Regions from separate parts of the Streptomyces sp. NPDC050842 genome, predicted to be linked through region 1. Evidence: riboswitches for the same ligand, from Rfam matches in the RefSeq annotation. Region 1 holds a riboswitch; the other holds the start of a gene.
What was found. Region 1 has a riboswitch for glycine ahead of gcvT (glycine cleavage system aminomethyltransferase GcvT). Riboswitches for the same ligand answer to the same signal wherever they lie in the genome.

Region 1 (7,673 bases):
CCTGCTGGAGGTAGATCGGGCCGCCGGAGATGACGTCCTGGGCCCAGATGCGCTCGATGCCGTACTTGATGTCCTTGGAGGTGATCGGCTTGCCGTCCTCCCAGGCGACCCCGTCCTTCAGCGTGAAGGTGTAGGTCAGGCCGTCGGCCGAGACCTTGCCGGTGTCGGTGGCGAGGTCCGAGACGAGCTCGGTGGAGGCGGCGCCCGGCTCGGCCTTGAAGGTGACCAGCTGGCGGGTGTAGTAGCGGGCGAAGTCCCACACGAAGCCGTAGTAGCCGCGCTGCGGGTCCCACGAGTCGGCCTCCTGCGAGCCGATGAACTTCAGCTCGCCACCCTTCTTGTCCGAGGGGTTGGCGACCTTGTTCACGGCGGCGTTGAAGCCGGCCGTGCCCGTCTTGCCGTCCTTGCCCTCGGTCTTGCCACCGTCACCGCCGCCGCACGCGGTGGTGACGACCATCGTGGCCGCTGCCAGCAGCGCGCCCGCGGCGATTCTGCGCCTCTGAGAGCTCATCAGAGTCATGGGTCTCGCAACCTCCGGAGTAGTGGCGGCCGTCATGTCGGTCCGCCGTTGGGGGATGAGCCTCCTGTCGCCAGCGGCAGGGGCGGGGCTTGTGTCGTCTTGGGTCCGTCGACGAGCGGTCAGCGGGAGCCCTTCGGGTCGAGCGCGTCACGCACGCCGTCGCCGAAGAGGTTGAACGCCAGGACGGTGATGAAGATCGCGAGGCCCGGGATCACCATGAAGACGGGGTCCGCCTCGTACGTGGTGATGGCCGTCGACAGCATCTGCCCCCAGGAAGCGGTGGGAGGCTTCACACCCGCGCCGAGGAAGCTGAGCGCCGCTTCGGTGAGGATGTTGGTGGGGATCATGAGGGTCGCGTAGACCATGATCGGGGCGATCAGGTTGGGGAGCAGCTCGCGGCGCAGGATGTAGAGGCGGCCGGCGCCCAGGCTCTGGGCGGCCTCGACGTACTCGCGGTTGCGCAGCGAGAGGGTCTGGCCGCGGACGATGCGGCCCACGTACGGCCAGCCGAAGAAGCCGATGACGAGCACCAGGGCGGCGATGCGCACGCCGGAGCCGTCGAGGCCGAGGAGCTCGTTGGGCAGCACCGAGACCAGGGCGATCGTGAAGAGCAGCTGCGGGAAGGCGAGCATGACGTCCATGACCCGGCTGAGGACCGCGTCGATCCAGCCGCCGAAGTAGCCCGCGACGATGCCGAGGACCGTGCCGAGGACAACGGCGAAGACCGCCGCGAGGAAGGCGACGAGCAGCGAGATCCGGGCGCCGTAGACGATCCGGCTGAAGACGTCGCGGCCGTTGACCGGCTCGACGCCCAGGAGGAAGTCGGAGCTGATGCCGCCCCAGGACCCGATCGGCGTGCCGAAGAGCGGGTCGATCTGGTCCTCGTGGAAATCGTTCGGCGGGTGGCCGAGGAGACCGACGATGACCGGGGCGAAGATCGCGACCAGGATGAGGAAGACGACGACGAAGGCGCCCGCGAGGGCGAGTTTGTCGCGCTTCAGGCGCGTCCAGGCGATCTGCCAGGGCGAGCGGCCCTGGATCGCCTTGGCGGAGGCGTCGGAGCTGCCGGAGTTGTCCGGAGTGCCGGGAGCGTCGGGCGCGCCGACGACGGTGGCGGTCGACTCGCCCGCACTCGTCTCGTGCAGTGGTGCCGTCATCGTGGTGAGGACCCCTCTCGGCCGCCGGTAGCCGGCCCTTGCCCTGCCGCGGGTAGCGGCTCGGTGGAACAACCTGCAGGGCTTCGATTCGAAGGGAGCCGAACGCCCGGTGTTCCGGGGAGTCTTCAATGCGCTTGTGATCACCCGCCAGCCCTGACGGGGAATGTTTGCTCAAACGTGATGCGGTGCTGCGACTTCCGTTATCCGGACGTCGCGATCACCTGAGCGGACCATCTCGGGTCCTCTTCACCGTAATCGGACATGTCACACAACTGGGCGTTCGAGGTGCGGTATTGGGGCGAACAACGGCCTCCGGAGAGGACTCCGGAGGCCGGTGGGGTGCGAGGGGAGAAGAGTGACGTCTCAGTATCCGGACGGGGCAGGCGGCGGGTAGCCGTATCCCGGCACGGCGGCGGATCCGCGTCCGGCGTGCGCCTCACGGTCGTAGAAGGGCCGCGCGTGGGCACTCAGCCAGAGGGCCACCGGGTCGTACGCGTCGGAGAGAGCGACCGTCGAGACGGGCAGCCCGTCGGGCACGGCGGAGATCGACTGGCGCATCATCGCGCGGACGGAGTCGACGGCGGCCGCGGAGGTGTCGTACAGATCCAGCCCGACGGCGAGGTACGGGGAGCCGAGCGCGGGCTGCACCCAGCCGCGGCGCAGCGACCGGACGGCCGGCGTGCGGTGCGCGTTCTGGGTGAGCAGGGCGTAGAACTGCGGGATCTCCAGGGCGGGTTCGCTGACGCGCAGCGGCCCGGCGGGCATCCGGTCGAGGCCGGTGGCGATACGGCGCAGGTCGGCCCACGGGATGCCGACACCGCCGCCGGGGGCGTGCGGATTCAGCCAGATGCCCCAGCGGTCGGGGTAGAGGGCGCGGGCCATCTCGCGGCCGGTGACGAGCTCGTGCGCGCGGTTCCAGCCGGAGGCGGCGAGCTCCTGCGCGGAGGTCACGCAGGGCGCGTAGCCGAAGCCGTCGACCTCCATGTTCCCGTACTGGGCGTCGGACGAGCCGGCCGAGCCCTGCCAGAGCAGCATCCAGACCTCGCCGTCGGCCAGGGCGTGCAGCAGCCGCTCGTACGCGTCGTAGCGTCCGGGTGCCACCTGGCGCAGCATGTGCTCGACCTGACCGGTCGCAGCGGTGCCTGACGCGCTCACCCTGGGTCCCGCCCCTCTTCCGTTCACCACGTCCGCCCGGACGTCGTCTGTCCGGCTACCGATTCAGTTCAGCTTAAACAGGGTGCCGCTCACCCGGCGGCGCGCTGGTAGAAGGGGCGTACCCGCTCCAGCATCCAGTCGCCGACCGGGTCCTGCGCCATGTCGAGCAGGATGAGGTTGACCGGCCAGGCGACCTCGACGCGGCCGAGGGCGCGGCCGAGGGCGTCCAGGGGGGCGTTGCGGTCGACGCCGTCCCAGGCGGCGAGCTGGACGCCGATGAAGAGGGCGGGTTCGGTGCCCTCGACGCTCGCGAGGGCGCGGCGGGCGGTGGCGACGACGCCCGTGGCCTCGAACTCGGCGGAGGCGGCGGCGAGGAAGTCGACGGGGTCGTCCTGCCAGTCGGGCTCGAAGAGCCGGACGCGGCCGCCGGTGGCCGGGCCGTCGAGCGGGGTGCGGCCGGTCCGGCAGAGCTCCGCGACGGCGGGCGGGGGCAGCGGGACGCCGACGGTGCCGCCGGGGTTCACGGCGATGCCCAGCTGCGGGGGCAGGCCGCGGGCGAAGTCGCGGGCGGGGGCGACGGTGTAGGACATGTGCGTGCCGACACAGGCGACGAACTGCTGCTCGGAGCTGAAGACGGGGACGAAGGCCGCGCCGTCGATCTCCATCGTGGCGAGATCCAGATCGGGGCTGTCGGGGCCGCCGCCGTTGGGCAGCGGGATCCAGACCGGGCTGCGGCCCAGCACCTCGACCAGTCGGCCCCCTGCGCCGGGGTTGCCGAGCGAGGCGACCAGCACCTCTTCGAGCTCATTGCCCGGCCACGTCACGTCCACGGTCCCTCTTCCCCTGTTCTCGCGCGGGCGCACCCTCCCGCGCCGCCCCGCAGCACCCTAACGCCGCCCTGGCGCCGCCGTGGCCAAAAGCAGGGGGTACGAGCAAGAGGGACGGCCCTCGGGCCGCGTCGGGGGCACCCTCAGGCCGCGTCGCGGAAGCCGATCCTCCGCAGGGTGTCCGCGGCGTCCCGGTCGAGGAGCGTCGCGGACGCGCAGCCGTGCGGCAGGGCGCCGGACTCGGCGGCCCTCAGGAGTCGGCCGACGGCCCGCCGGTGCCGGGCGAAGGCGTACGCGGAGACACCGCGGCCCCGGGCGCGCTGGCCGTCGCGCGCGATGTCCGGGCCGACGTCGAGCAGCACCAGGTGCAGGGCGCCGCCGCGGCGCCGCGCCTCACGGGCGAGCCAGCCGCGCACCCAGGACTGGGTGCCGCAGTCGTGCACGACGACGCTCGCGCCGGAGCGCAGGGCGCGGCGCAGTCCGGCGTAGTGCGCGAGCCGGACCAGGGGGCGGTAGACCGCGTACGGCAGGAGGCGCGGCATGCGGGCCTCCCAGCGCTCGCGGACGTCCTGGGAGTCGATGCCCCGGCCGTCGGCGGCGCGCCTCATGAGGGTGGACTTGCCGCTGCCGGGCAGCCCGGAGACGACGACGAGGTCGCCGGCGGCGAAGGTGAGGGCGCGGGGGCCCCGGCCGCCGCGCTCGCGCAGGTCCCGCAGGATCCGGCCTCGGCGGCCGGTTCTGGCCCTGGTCCGGGCCCGGGCACGCTGGGACGGTATGCCGGTACTGGTCCCGTATGCGCCGGTGTGCTGGATCCTCATCGTTGCTCCCCCTGCCGGGCCTCAGGAGACCCTTGCCCACAAAGTGTAAAGAAGCGGTAATGAGATACAAGTGATGTGCCACGCGGAGCACGCGTGCAATGATGTGCGCGCCAGGCGCGCTCAGTCGCCATACAACCTCATACCGGCCGCTCGAATCCGCGCGGGAGAGTTCCGGAACGCCTCGGCGTCCGGACGCCGAAGGAGCAAGACCCTCCCTTGAATCTCTCAGGCCCCGTACCGCGTGGATGAGGCAGATCTGAAAAGCGGGACACCTCGCCGTGTCCCCACCCAAGGTGCAAGCCGACCTCTCGTGTGACGAGATGCTCTCGGTGAACCTCTCAGGTTCCATGACAGATGGGGAGGACGTCCTCGCCCGTCATGTGTTTCGTCACCGAACCGCCCTTGGGATCCGGGAGCCACCCCATGAGCACTGCCCCCCGTCTGACCGCCCTCGATGCGCTGCATCGTTCGCTGGGCGCGACCATGACCGACTTCGCGGGCTGGGACATGCCGCTGCGCTACGCCAGCGAGCGGGACGAGCACATCGCCGTCCGGACCAAGGCGGGCCTCTTCGACCTCTCCCACATGGGCGAGATCACCGTCACCGGGCCGCAGGCCGTCGAGCTCCTCGACCACGCCCTCGTCGGCAACATCTCCACGGTGGGCGTGGGCCGCGCCCGCTACACGATGATCTGCCAGGAGGACGGCGGCATCCTCGACGACCTGATCGTCTACCGCCTCGGCGAGACCGAGGCCGGTTCTCCTCACTACATGGTCGTCGCGAACGCCTCGAACGCGCAGATCGTCCTGGACGCGCTGACCGAGCGCGCCGCCGGGTTCGACGCCGACGTCCGCGACGACCGTGACGCGTACGCCCTGATCGCGGTCCAGGGCCCGGAGTCCCCCGGCATCCTGAAGTCGATCACCGACGCCGACCTGGACGGGCTGAAGTACTACGCCGGTCTGCCCGGCACGGTCGCGGGCGTCCCCGCGCTGATCGCCCGTACCGGCTACACCGGCGAGGACGGCTTCGAGCTGTTCCTGAAGCCCGAGCACGCCGAGGGCGTGTGGAAGGCGCTGACCGAGGCGGGTACCCCGGTCGGCCTCATCCCCTGCGGCCTGTCCTGCCGCGACACGCTCCGCCTGGAGGCGGGCATGCCGCTGTACGGCCACGAGCTGACGACCGCCCTCACCCCCTTCGACGCCGGTCTCGGCCGGGTCGTCAAGTTCGAGAAGACGACCAACGACGGCCGCTTCGTCGGCCGTGAGGCGCTCGAGAAGGCCGCCGAGCGCGCCGAGACCGCCCCGCCGCGCAAGCTCGTCGGCCTGATCGCCGAGGGCCGCCGGGTCCCGCGCGCCGGGTTCTCCGTCGTCAAGGACGGCGTGGTGATCGGCGAGGTGACCTCGGGCGCCCCGTCCCCGACGCTCGGGAAGCCGATCGCGATCGCCTACGTGGACGCGGCGCACGCCGCGCCCGGCACCGAGGGTGTAGGTGTGGACATCCGCGGCACCCACGAGCCGTACGAGGTCGTGGCGCTGCCGTTCTACAAGCGCCAGAAGTAGCGCGGCACGCGTCCTGAGTGACGCAGTCGTCTCACCCCGGGTCTCATCCCGCGAGACCCACGTTCATCAGTACTCCCCCGATCCAGGAGAATCAGGTCATGAGCAACCCCCAGCAGCTGCGCTACACCAAGGAGCACGAGTGGCTGTCGGCCGCCGAGGACGGCGTCGCGACGGTCGGCATCACGGAGTTCGCGGCCAACGCGCTCGGTGACGTCGTCTTCGCCCAGCTCCCCGAGGTCGGCTCGACCGTCGCCGCGGGCGAGACGTGTGGCGAGCTGGAGTCGACGAAGTCCGTGAGCGACCTGTACTCCCCCGTCTCGGGTGAGGTCGTCGCCGCCAACCAGGACGTGGTGGACGACCCGTCGCTGGTGAACACGGCTCCGTTCGAGGGTGGCTGGCTGTTCAAGGTACGTGTCGCGGGCGAGCCGGACGAGCTGCTCTCCGCCGACGAGTACACCGCGTTCTCCGCCGGCTGAGACCGGGCCCGAGACCCCTAGGGATCGATTCATGTCGCTTCTGAACACTCCCCTCCACGAGCTGGACCCCGACGTCGCCGCCGCCGTCGACGCCGAGCTCCTTCGTCAGCAGTCCACCCTCGAGATGATCGCCTCGGAGAACTTCGCTCCGGTCGCGGTCATGGAGGCCCAGGGCTCCGTCCTCACCAACAAGTACGCCGAGGGCTACCCGGGCCGCCGCTACTACGGCGGCTGCGAGCACGTCGACGTGGCCGAGCAGATCGCGATCGACCGGGTCAAGGACCTGTTCGGCGCCGAGTACGCCAACGTCCAGCCGCACTCCGGCGCCTCCGCGAACCAGGCCGCCCTCTTCGCGATCGCCCAGCCCGGCGACACGATCCTGGGTCTGGACCTGGCGCACGGCGGCCACCTCACCCACGGCATGCGCCTGAACTTCTCCGGCAAGCAGTTCAACGTGGTCGCGTACCACGTGGACGAGGCCGGTCTGGTCGACATGGCCGAGGTCGAGCGCCTCGCCAAGGAGCACCGCCCGAAGGTCATCATCGCGGGCTGGTCCGCCTACCCGCGTCAGCTGGACTTCGCGGAGTTCCGCCGGATCGCCGACGAGGTCGAGGCGTTCCTGTGGGTGGACATGGCCCACTTCGCGGGCCTGGTCGCGGCCGGTCTGCACCCGAACCCGGTCCCGTACGCGGACGTGGTGACCTCCACCACGCACAAGACGCTCGGCGGCCCCCGCGGCGGCATCATCCTCGCGAAGAAGGCGTTCGCGAAGAAGCTGAACTCCTCGGTCTTCCCCGGTTTCCAGGGCGGCCCGCTGGAGCACGTGATCGCGGCCAAGGCCGTCTCCTTCAAGGTCGCGGCCTCGGAGGACTTCAAGGAGCGCCAGCAGCGCACCCTGGACGGCGCCCGCATCCTCGCCGAGCGCCTGGTCCAGGACGACGTCACCGCGCACGGTGTCTCGGTCCTGTCCGGCGGTACGGACGTGCACCTGGTCCTCGTCGACCTGCGGAACTCCGAGCTCGACGGCCAGCAGGCCGAGGACCGTCTCCACGAGGTCGGCATCACGGTCAACCGGAACGCCGTTCCGAACGACCCGCGGCCGCCGATGGTCACCTCGGGTCTGCGCATCGGCACGCCGGCGCTCGCGACCCGCGGCT
Region 2 (7,673 bases), on a different contig from region 1:
GCGGGACGTGGAGGCCGCACTCTCGCAGCTGCACGGGGAGCGGGTCGACACGGGCGAGACGCTCGTCGGGCACAACCCGGGTGACGAGCTCGCCCGGCGGCGGCGCGACAAGGCGGTCTGAGCCCTCTGCCAGGGGGCGTCTCTGCGGCGCTTTCGGGGGTGGTGGTGCCGGGTGGTTGCCGCCCCGTTGTCAGTGGCATGGGGCAGCATCGGAAGTGTGAGAGCCGCGCCGACGATCCTGCATCTCGACATGGATGCGTTCTTCGCCGCCGCCGAGCAGGCGGCGAAGCCCAGCCTGCGCGGAAAACCCGTGGTCGTCGGGGGTCTCGGGCCGCGCGGAGTGGTCGCCACCGCCTCGTACGAGGCACGCCGTTTCGGGGTGCACTCGGCCATGCCGATGGGCCAGGCGCGGCGGCTCGCGCCGAACGCCGCGTATCTCGTCCCGCGCTTCGCCTTCTACCGGTCGATCAGTGAGCAGGTCATGGAGCTCCTCGGGCGCCTCTCGCCGCTCGTGGAGCCGCTCAGCCTCGACGAGGCCTTCGTGGACCTGGAGGCCGGGGGCCTCGCCGACGACAGCGCCGGCGCGCGGGTCGTCGGCGAGCGGCTGCGGGCCGACATCCTGGCGACGACGGGGCTGACGGGGTCGGTGGGGCTCGCGGGGTCGAAGATGATCGCGAAGATCGCCTCGGAGGAGGCCAAGCCGGACGGGCTCGTCCTCATCGAGCCGGGGACCGAGAGGGAGCTGCTCGGGCCCCGGTCCGTGCGGATCCTGCCCGGCGTCGGGCCCGCGACCGGGGAGCATCTGCGGCGCGCCGGGATGACCACGGTCTCCGACCTGGCCGAGGCGGGCGAGGACGAGCTCGTACGGCTGCTGGGGCGGGCGCACGGGGCCTCGCTGTACCGGATGGCCCAGGGGTACGACGATCGGGCCGTGGTGGCCGAGCGGGACGCCAAATCGGTGTCGGTCGAGGACACCTTCGACGTCGACCTGCACGACCGCGTGCGGATCAGGACCGAGGTGGAGCGGCTCGCCGAGCGGTGCGTGGGGCGGCTGCGGGCCTCGGGGCACTCGGGGCGGACCATCGTCCTCAAGGTGCGGCGGTACGACTTCTCGACGCTGACCCGGTCCGAGACGCTGCGGGGGCCGACGGACGACCCCGTGGTCGTCCGGGAGGCCGCAGGGCGGCTCCTGGAGGCGGTCGACACGACCGGGGGCGTGCGGCTGCTCGGGGTGGGCGTGAGCGGCCTCGCGGACTACACGCAGGAGGATCTCTTCGCTCAGGCCGAGGAGGAGCGGGCGGCGGTCGCGGTGGCGGCGGCGGAGTCGGAGGCGGTGGGGTCGGCGGGGGCCGGTTCCGGTGCCGACGCAGGCGGTGCGGCTCATGAGGCTGGGTCTGCCGGGGCTGTCGCCGTCGAGCGGCGGTGGGCGCCCGGGCACGACGTACGGCACGCCGTGCACGGGGCAGGGTGGGTGCAGGGGAGCGGGGTCGGGCGGGTCACGGTGCGGTTCGAGGAGCCGTGGTCGGCGCCGGGGCGGGTGCGGACGTTCTCGGTGGACGATCCGGACCTGGAGCCCTCCGAGCCGTTGCCCTTGGTGCGGGGGGAGTGTCGGGCGGGGGCGTGACGGCTCGGTGGTCGGGGGCGGGGTGTAGGGGGGCGCCCGGCCTTTCGGCCGGGCTTTGGGCTCCCGCCTTCGCCGCCCGTGCGGTGCGGTGCGGTGGGGGGAGGTGCGGGTGCGGCTGTGGGGCGCCTACCCGAGTGGGGTCTTCTGCGGGCGTGCCTCGGTCAGGGGCCCTCTTGGCCTGCCAGGCGGCCGAAGTCCGTGTCCTGGGGGTTCTGGGGTGAGGGCGGGAGCGTGAGGCTGTAGTGGCGGTAGAGCTGGAGCTCCTGTTCCGGGGAGAGGTGGCGGCCTACGCCGAAGTCCGGGGCGTCCTTGATGAGTGCGCGTTCGAACGGGATGTGGAGGCCGTCTTCCAGGAGGTCGCTCGGCTCCAGGGGGACGAAGGCGTCCCGGCTGAACAGGCCGGTGCGGACCGCGGCCCATTCCGGGATGCCGGTCGCGTCGTCCAGGTACACCTCGTCCACGGTTCCGATCTTGTGTCCGCTCCGGTCGAACGCCTTGCGGCCGATCAGGCTGCGCGGATCGATGTCGGTCTGCACGGTCCCTCCAACTGGTCGCAACTGCTCTACACCCCTACGAAAGTGCACATCTGGGATATCGGCCACTTGAGCGATGGGAGCCGCAACCTCGCTGGTAGGCTGGCTGTGGCTGTCGACCCTGTGCGGGAGAGTCCCCCGGAGAAACCTTCCGGAGGGCGCCGAAGGAGCAAATCCTCCCCGGAATCTCTCAGGCCCCTGTACCGCGCGGACGAGGTCACTCTGGAAAGCAGAGCGGTGTCCACGGCATGCGCTCTCACCGACGGTGAAAGCCGGCGTGCCGCGAGGCGTGCCGGTGAAACTCTCAGGTTGAGATGACAGAGGGGGAGGCCGTCCGGGTACCCGCGCCGTGGTGCCCCTCGCAGGTCGTGACGACCAGGAGGCCTCCGTACATGACCGCCAACCGCATTCCGCTCTCCGAGCTCGAACAGGGCATCCCGTTCGAGCAGCGGCACATCGGGCCCGACGCCGAGGCGCGCGCCAAGATGCTCGCTCAGGTCGGTTACGGCTCGCTCGACGAGCTCACCGCCGCCGCGGTGCCGGACGTGATCAAGAACGCCGAGGCGCTGGGCCTGCCGGCCGCGCGCACGGAGGCCCAGGTGCTGGCCGAGCTGCGCACGCTCGCCGACGGCAACCAGGTCCTCGCCCCGATGATCGGCCTCGGGTACTACGGGACCTTCACGCCTCCGGTCATTCTCCGGAACGTCATGGAGAACCCGGCCTGGTACACGGCGTACACGCCGTACCAGCCCGAGATCTCGCAGGGGCGCCTGGAGGCGCTGCTCAACTTCCAGACCATGGTCGCCGACCTGACCGGTCTGCCCACCTCGGGCGCCTCCCTCCTCGACGAGGGCACCGCCGCCGCCGAGGCCATGGCCCTCTCCCGGCGCGTCGGCAAGGTCAAGAACGGTGTCTTCCTCATCGACGCCGACGCCCTGCCGCAGACGATCGCCGTCATCGAGACCCGCGCCGAGCCGACCGGTGTCGAGGTCGTCGTCGCGGATCTCAGCGACGGGATTCCCGCCGAGATCGCCGCGCGTGGTGTCTTCGGTGTGCTGATCCAGTACCCGGGTGCCTCCGGTGCCGTCCGCGACATCAAGCCGCTGATCGACGCCGCCCACGAGCTCGGTGCCGTCGTCACCGTCGCCGCCGACCTGCTCGCGCTGACCCTGCTCACCTCGCCCGGCGAGCTGGGCGCGGACATCGCCGTCGGCACGACGCAGCGCTTCGGCGTGCCCATGGGCTTCGGCGGTCCCCACGCCGGCTTCATGGCCGTGCAGGACAAGCACGCCCGCTCCCTGCCCGGTCGTCTGGTGGGTGTGTCCGTCGACGCCGACGGCAACCGCGCGTACCGCCTCGCCCTGCAGACCCGCGAGCAGCACATCCGCCGTGAGAAGGCCACCAGCAACATCTGTACGGCTCAGGTGCTGCTCGCCGTCATGGCCGGCATGTACGCCGTCTACCACGGGCCGGACGGACTGAAGGGGATCGCGCAGCGGACCCACCGGTACGCCACGATCCTCGCCGCGGGTCTCACCGCCGGTGGCGTCGAGGTCGTGCACGGTTCGTACTTCGACACCCTGACCGTCCGGGTGCCCGGCAAGGCCGACGAGGTCGTCGCCGCCGCCCGCGACGCCGGAGTGAACCTCTACCGCGTCGACGCCGATGTCGTCTCGATCTCCTGTGACGAGACCACCGGACGCGAGCAGCTCACCGCCGTCTGGGGCGCCTTCGGTGTCGACGGCGACGTCGAGGCCCTGGACGCCGCCGCCGAGGACACGCTGCCCGCCGGGCTGCTGCGCTCCGACGCGTACCTGACCCACCCGGTCTTCCACGCGCACCGCTCCGAGACGTCGATGCTGCGCTACCTGCGCAAGCTCGCCGACCGCGACTACGCGCTCGACCGCGGCATGATCCCGCTCGGCTCCTGCACGATGAAGCTGAACGCGACGACCGAGATGGAGCCGGTGACCTGGCCCGAGTTCGGCCAGATCCACCCCTTCGCCCCGATCGACCAGGCACAGGGCTACGTCACGCTCATCACCGAGCTGGAAGAGCGCCTCGCCGAGGTCACCGGATACGACAAGGTGTCGATCCAGCCCAACGCCGGTTCGCAGGGCGAGCTCGCCGGTCTGCTGGCCGTCCGCGCCTACCACCGCGCCAACGGCGACCTCCAGCGCACCGTCTGCCTCATCCCGTCCTCCGCGCACGGCACCAACGCCGCCTCCGCGGTGATGGCCGGCATGAAGGTCGTCGTCGTCAAGACCGCCGACGACGGCGAGGTCGACATCGCGGACCTGCGCGCCAAGATCGAGCAGTACCGCGACGAGCTGTCCGTGCTGATGATCACCTACCCGTCCACGCACGGCGTCTTCGAGGAGCACGTCGCCGACATCTGCGCCGAGGTCCACGACGCCGGCGGTCAGGTGTACGTCGACGGTGCCAACCTCAACGCGCTCGTCGGGCTCGCCAAGCCGGGCAAGTTCGGTGGCGACGTCTCGCACCTCAATCTGCACAAGACCTTCTGCATTCCGCACGGCGGCGGCGGCCCCGGTGTCGGTCCGGTCGGTGTGCGGGCGCACCTCGCCCCGTACCTGCCGAACCACCCGCTCCAGCCCACCGCGGGCCCGGAGACCGGCGTCGGTCCGATCTCGGCGGCCCCGTGGGGCTCCGCCGGCATCCTGCCGATCTCCTGGTCGTACGTGCGTCTGATGGGCGGCGAGGGCCTCAAGCGCGCCACGCAGGTCGCCGTGCTCGCGGCGAACTACATCGCCAAGCGCCTGGAGCCGCACTTCCCGGTGCTCTACACCGGTCCGGCCGGTCTGGTCGCCCACGAGTGCATCGTGGACCTGCGTCCGCTCTCGAAGGAGACGGGCGTCACGGTCGACGACATCGCCAAGCGTCTGATCGACTACGGCTTCCACGCGCCGACGATGTCCTTCCCGGTGGCCGGCACGCTGATGATCGAGCCCACCGAGTCCGAGGACATCACCGAGCTCGACCGCTTCTGCGACACGATGATCGCGATCCGCGCGGAGATCGAGAAGGTCGCCTCGGGCGCGTGGCCCGCCGACGACAACCCGCTGCACAACGCCCCGCACACCGCGGCCGCGCTGGGCGGCGAGTGGAACCACCCGTACACCCGTGACGAGGCGGTCTTCCCGGCCGGTGTCTCGGCCGCCGACAAGTACTGGCCGCCGGTCCGCCGCATCGACGGCGCCTTCGGCGACCGGAACCTGGTCTGCTCCTGCCCGCCGATGGACGAGTACGACGCCTGAGCATGAGTCGGTGAGCATGAGCCGAGGGCCGGTTCGGAGGATCTCCTCCGGGCCGGCCCTCGGCGTTTCTCTTCCTCGTACGTACTCCCCGCGCGCTCAGGCGGCGGTCGTCACCTGTCCCGCCGTCAGTGGCCGGTGCGGGGCGATGATCTGCCCGTCCGGCAGCAGTTCACCGGTGTCCTCGAAGAGCAGGACGCCGTTGCACAGCAGGCTCCAGCCCTGTTCCGGATGGTGTGCCATCAGGCGGGCCGCCTCCCGGTCGTTGGAGTCGGCGGTGGGACAGGCAGGCTGGTGCTGGCACATGGGTGGGTTCTTTCGCTGCGTCGTGGTGGATGTCCTGCGGCTCTTCGCGCTCATCGCCGCCCCCGTCGGTCGGTTCGGTTCCGGTCCCAGTCTTGCCCCATGGACGGTCTTCCGCAGGTATTTCGCGTCAGCTCGTCCTCTCCGGGGAAGACGCATCACCCGCAGGGGCGGTTCAGGTCAAGTGCACCGTCTCTTCGGGTGGTTCGGAGTGGTCCGAGCGGGCTAGTCCGTACGGGAGCGGCGTTCGGTAAGGCCGTTCGGGCGCGGTCGTCGGACAGCAGTGCGCCCCGTGACCCGGGCGGGTCACGGGGCGGGAGCCGTAGGCGGGGTGGATCAGGCGGGCGCCGCCGAGCCCAGGAGGGGCGGCGGCGCGAGACGCGTACTGAGCACGGGCAGAAGATCGGCGACCTGGTAGGGCCGGTGGGCCGCGATCCCCGGCGGCGCGGGGGCCAGGGGCACCAGGAGATCGGCCGCGGCCGGGGCGTCGGTCGTGCCGTCCGCCTCCGGTTCGGCGTGCAGCCAGAGCGTCAGCATGTAGAGCTCGGGTACGGAGAGCAGCCGGGGCTGGTACGGGGTGGGCAGCGCCTCGGCCTGGAGCAGGGCCCGTTCCGTCGCGGTGACGTACGGCCCCTCGAAGAAGTGCGAGAAGGTCCAGCCGTCCGGGGTGAGCATGGTGTCCGCGGCGGCGATCGCCCGCTCCCCGTTCCGGATCAGGAACCGCCAGCCGACGAGCCGGGTGCGGGGCGACCGTCCAGGTGCTCCCGTGACGCCGAGGACGTGTACGGGCAACGGGAGTTCGGGGCTCAGTGGTCCCTGCGCGGCCCGCAGGGCGGGAGTTCGGGCCTCGCGGACGGCGGTCGGTGAGCCGAGGGCCGCGAGAACACTGCGGAGGGCCGGCGCGGGGGCCGGAGAGGGTCGGAGCATGGTGGGTCGCCTCTCACTCAGGAGACACGGTGATGCGTGGGCAGGTACGACGGCGCTGTCGGCGGCGCGGCCAGAGAGGGGCCATGGGGCCATGACCGGGCACCAACACTCTGCCTCGTCCGCGGAGTTTATACGACACGTGTTCACAGAGTGTTTCCGCTAGACGGCGCCGATATTCCTGGCAAGGCCTCATCAGGCCTTATTCCGGGGGCTGTTCAAGCGGAATCATGACGGCCGCGCGGCGCTCACCTGCGTATTCCTCGCCGGGCCGGACGGCTGAATTGTGATCCTCCGTCACGAGACAATAGGACATTGGTATATGTCGAACGTGTCATGCCTTCGGAATGTGCCTGTGGAGAGCTCCTTCCAGCCTATCCTCCGGCGGCCCCGTTCCGCAGGCGTTGTGGATCAGCGAGGTGGGCATCATGGTCCGTGACGCGCGGCCGTCGTCGCGGCCGCCCATGGTGGGAGGGACGGCTTCGATGGGGGAGAAGGTCGATGCGGACGGGTTCGGCCCGGCCGACCGACAGCAGTACCGGAGAAAGCTCCAGCAGTGTCTCGCGGGGCTCGCGAGGCTGCTGGCGGAGAAGAGGTTCGACCGGCCCCGCAATCTCATGGGTCTGGAGATCGAACTCAATCTCGCCGGTGCCGACGGGCTGCCCCGGATGCTCAACGCGCCGGTTCTGGAAAGGATCGCGAGCTCCGATTTCCAGACGGAACTCGGATTGTTCAACCTGGAAGTGAACATCGCTCCCCACCGGCTCGGCGGCAGGGTATTCGACCGGCTCGCCGAGGAGATCGGGACCGGGCTCGGATATGCCGACCGCAAGGCCGCGGAACTCGACGCCGGCGTCGTCATGATCGGCATACTCCCCACGCTCGCCCAGAGCGACCTGGTCTTCGAGAACCTGTCGGCCGCCGACCGCTACGCGCTCCTCAACAACCAGATCCTCGCCGCCAGGGGCGAGGACTTCACCCTCGACATCCATGGAGTCGAACGGCTCCTGTGCA

Region 2: another riboswitch for glycine. It lies ahead of gcvP (aminomethyl-transferring glycine dehydrogenase); the one in region 1 lies ahead of gcvT (glycine cleavage system aminomethyltransferase GcvT).

What each region holds. Positions count from the first base shown of each region.
Region 1 covers NZ_JBITGA010000004.1:280,013-287,685, forward strand. The annotation lists gene ACIBG6_RS14360 (ABC transporter substrate-binding protein) at 1-520, opposite strand, end outside; gene ACIBG6_RS14365 (ABC transporter permease) at 640-1,677, opposite strand; gene ACIBG6_RS14370 (enhanced serine sensitivity protein SseB C-terminal domain-containing protein) at 2,041-2,832, opposite strand; gene ACIBG6_RS14375 (enhanced serine sensitivity protein SseB) at 2,922-3,662, opposite strand; gene ACIBG6_RS14380 (AAA family ATPase) at 3,803-4,477, opposite strand; glycine riboswitch at 4,629-4,727, shown strand; gene gcvT (glycine cleavage system aminomethyltransferase GcvT) at 4,901-6,040, shown strand; gene gcvH (glycine cleavage system protein GcvH) at 6,139-6,516, shown strand; gene glyA (serine hydroxymethyltransferase) at 6,548-7,673, shown strand, end outside.
Region 2 covers NZ_JBITGA010000001.1:9,055-16,727, forward strand. The annotation lists gene ACIBG6_RS00050 (MerR family transcriptional regulator) at 1-121, shown strand, start outside; gene ACIBG6_RS00055 (DNA polymerase IV) at 218-1,624, shown strand; gene ACIBG6_RS00060 (PRC-barrel domain-containing protein) at 1,786-2,160, opposite strand; glycine riboswitch at 2,274-2,373, shown strand; gene gcvP (aminomethyl-transferring glycine dehydrogenase) at 2,550-5,435, shown strand; gene ACIBG6_RS00070 (DUF5999 family protein) at 5,532-5,738, opposite strand; gene ACIBG6_RS00075 (hypothetical protein) at 6,072-6,662, opposite strand; gene ACIBG6_RS00080 (glutamate--cysteine ligase) at 7,145-7,673, shown strand, end outside.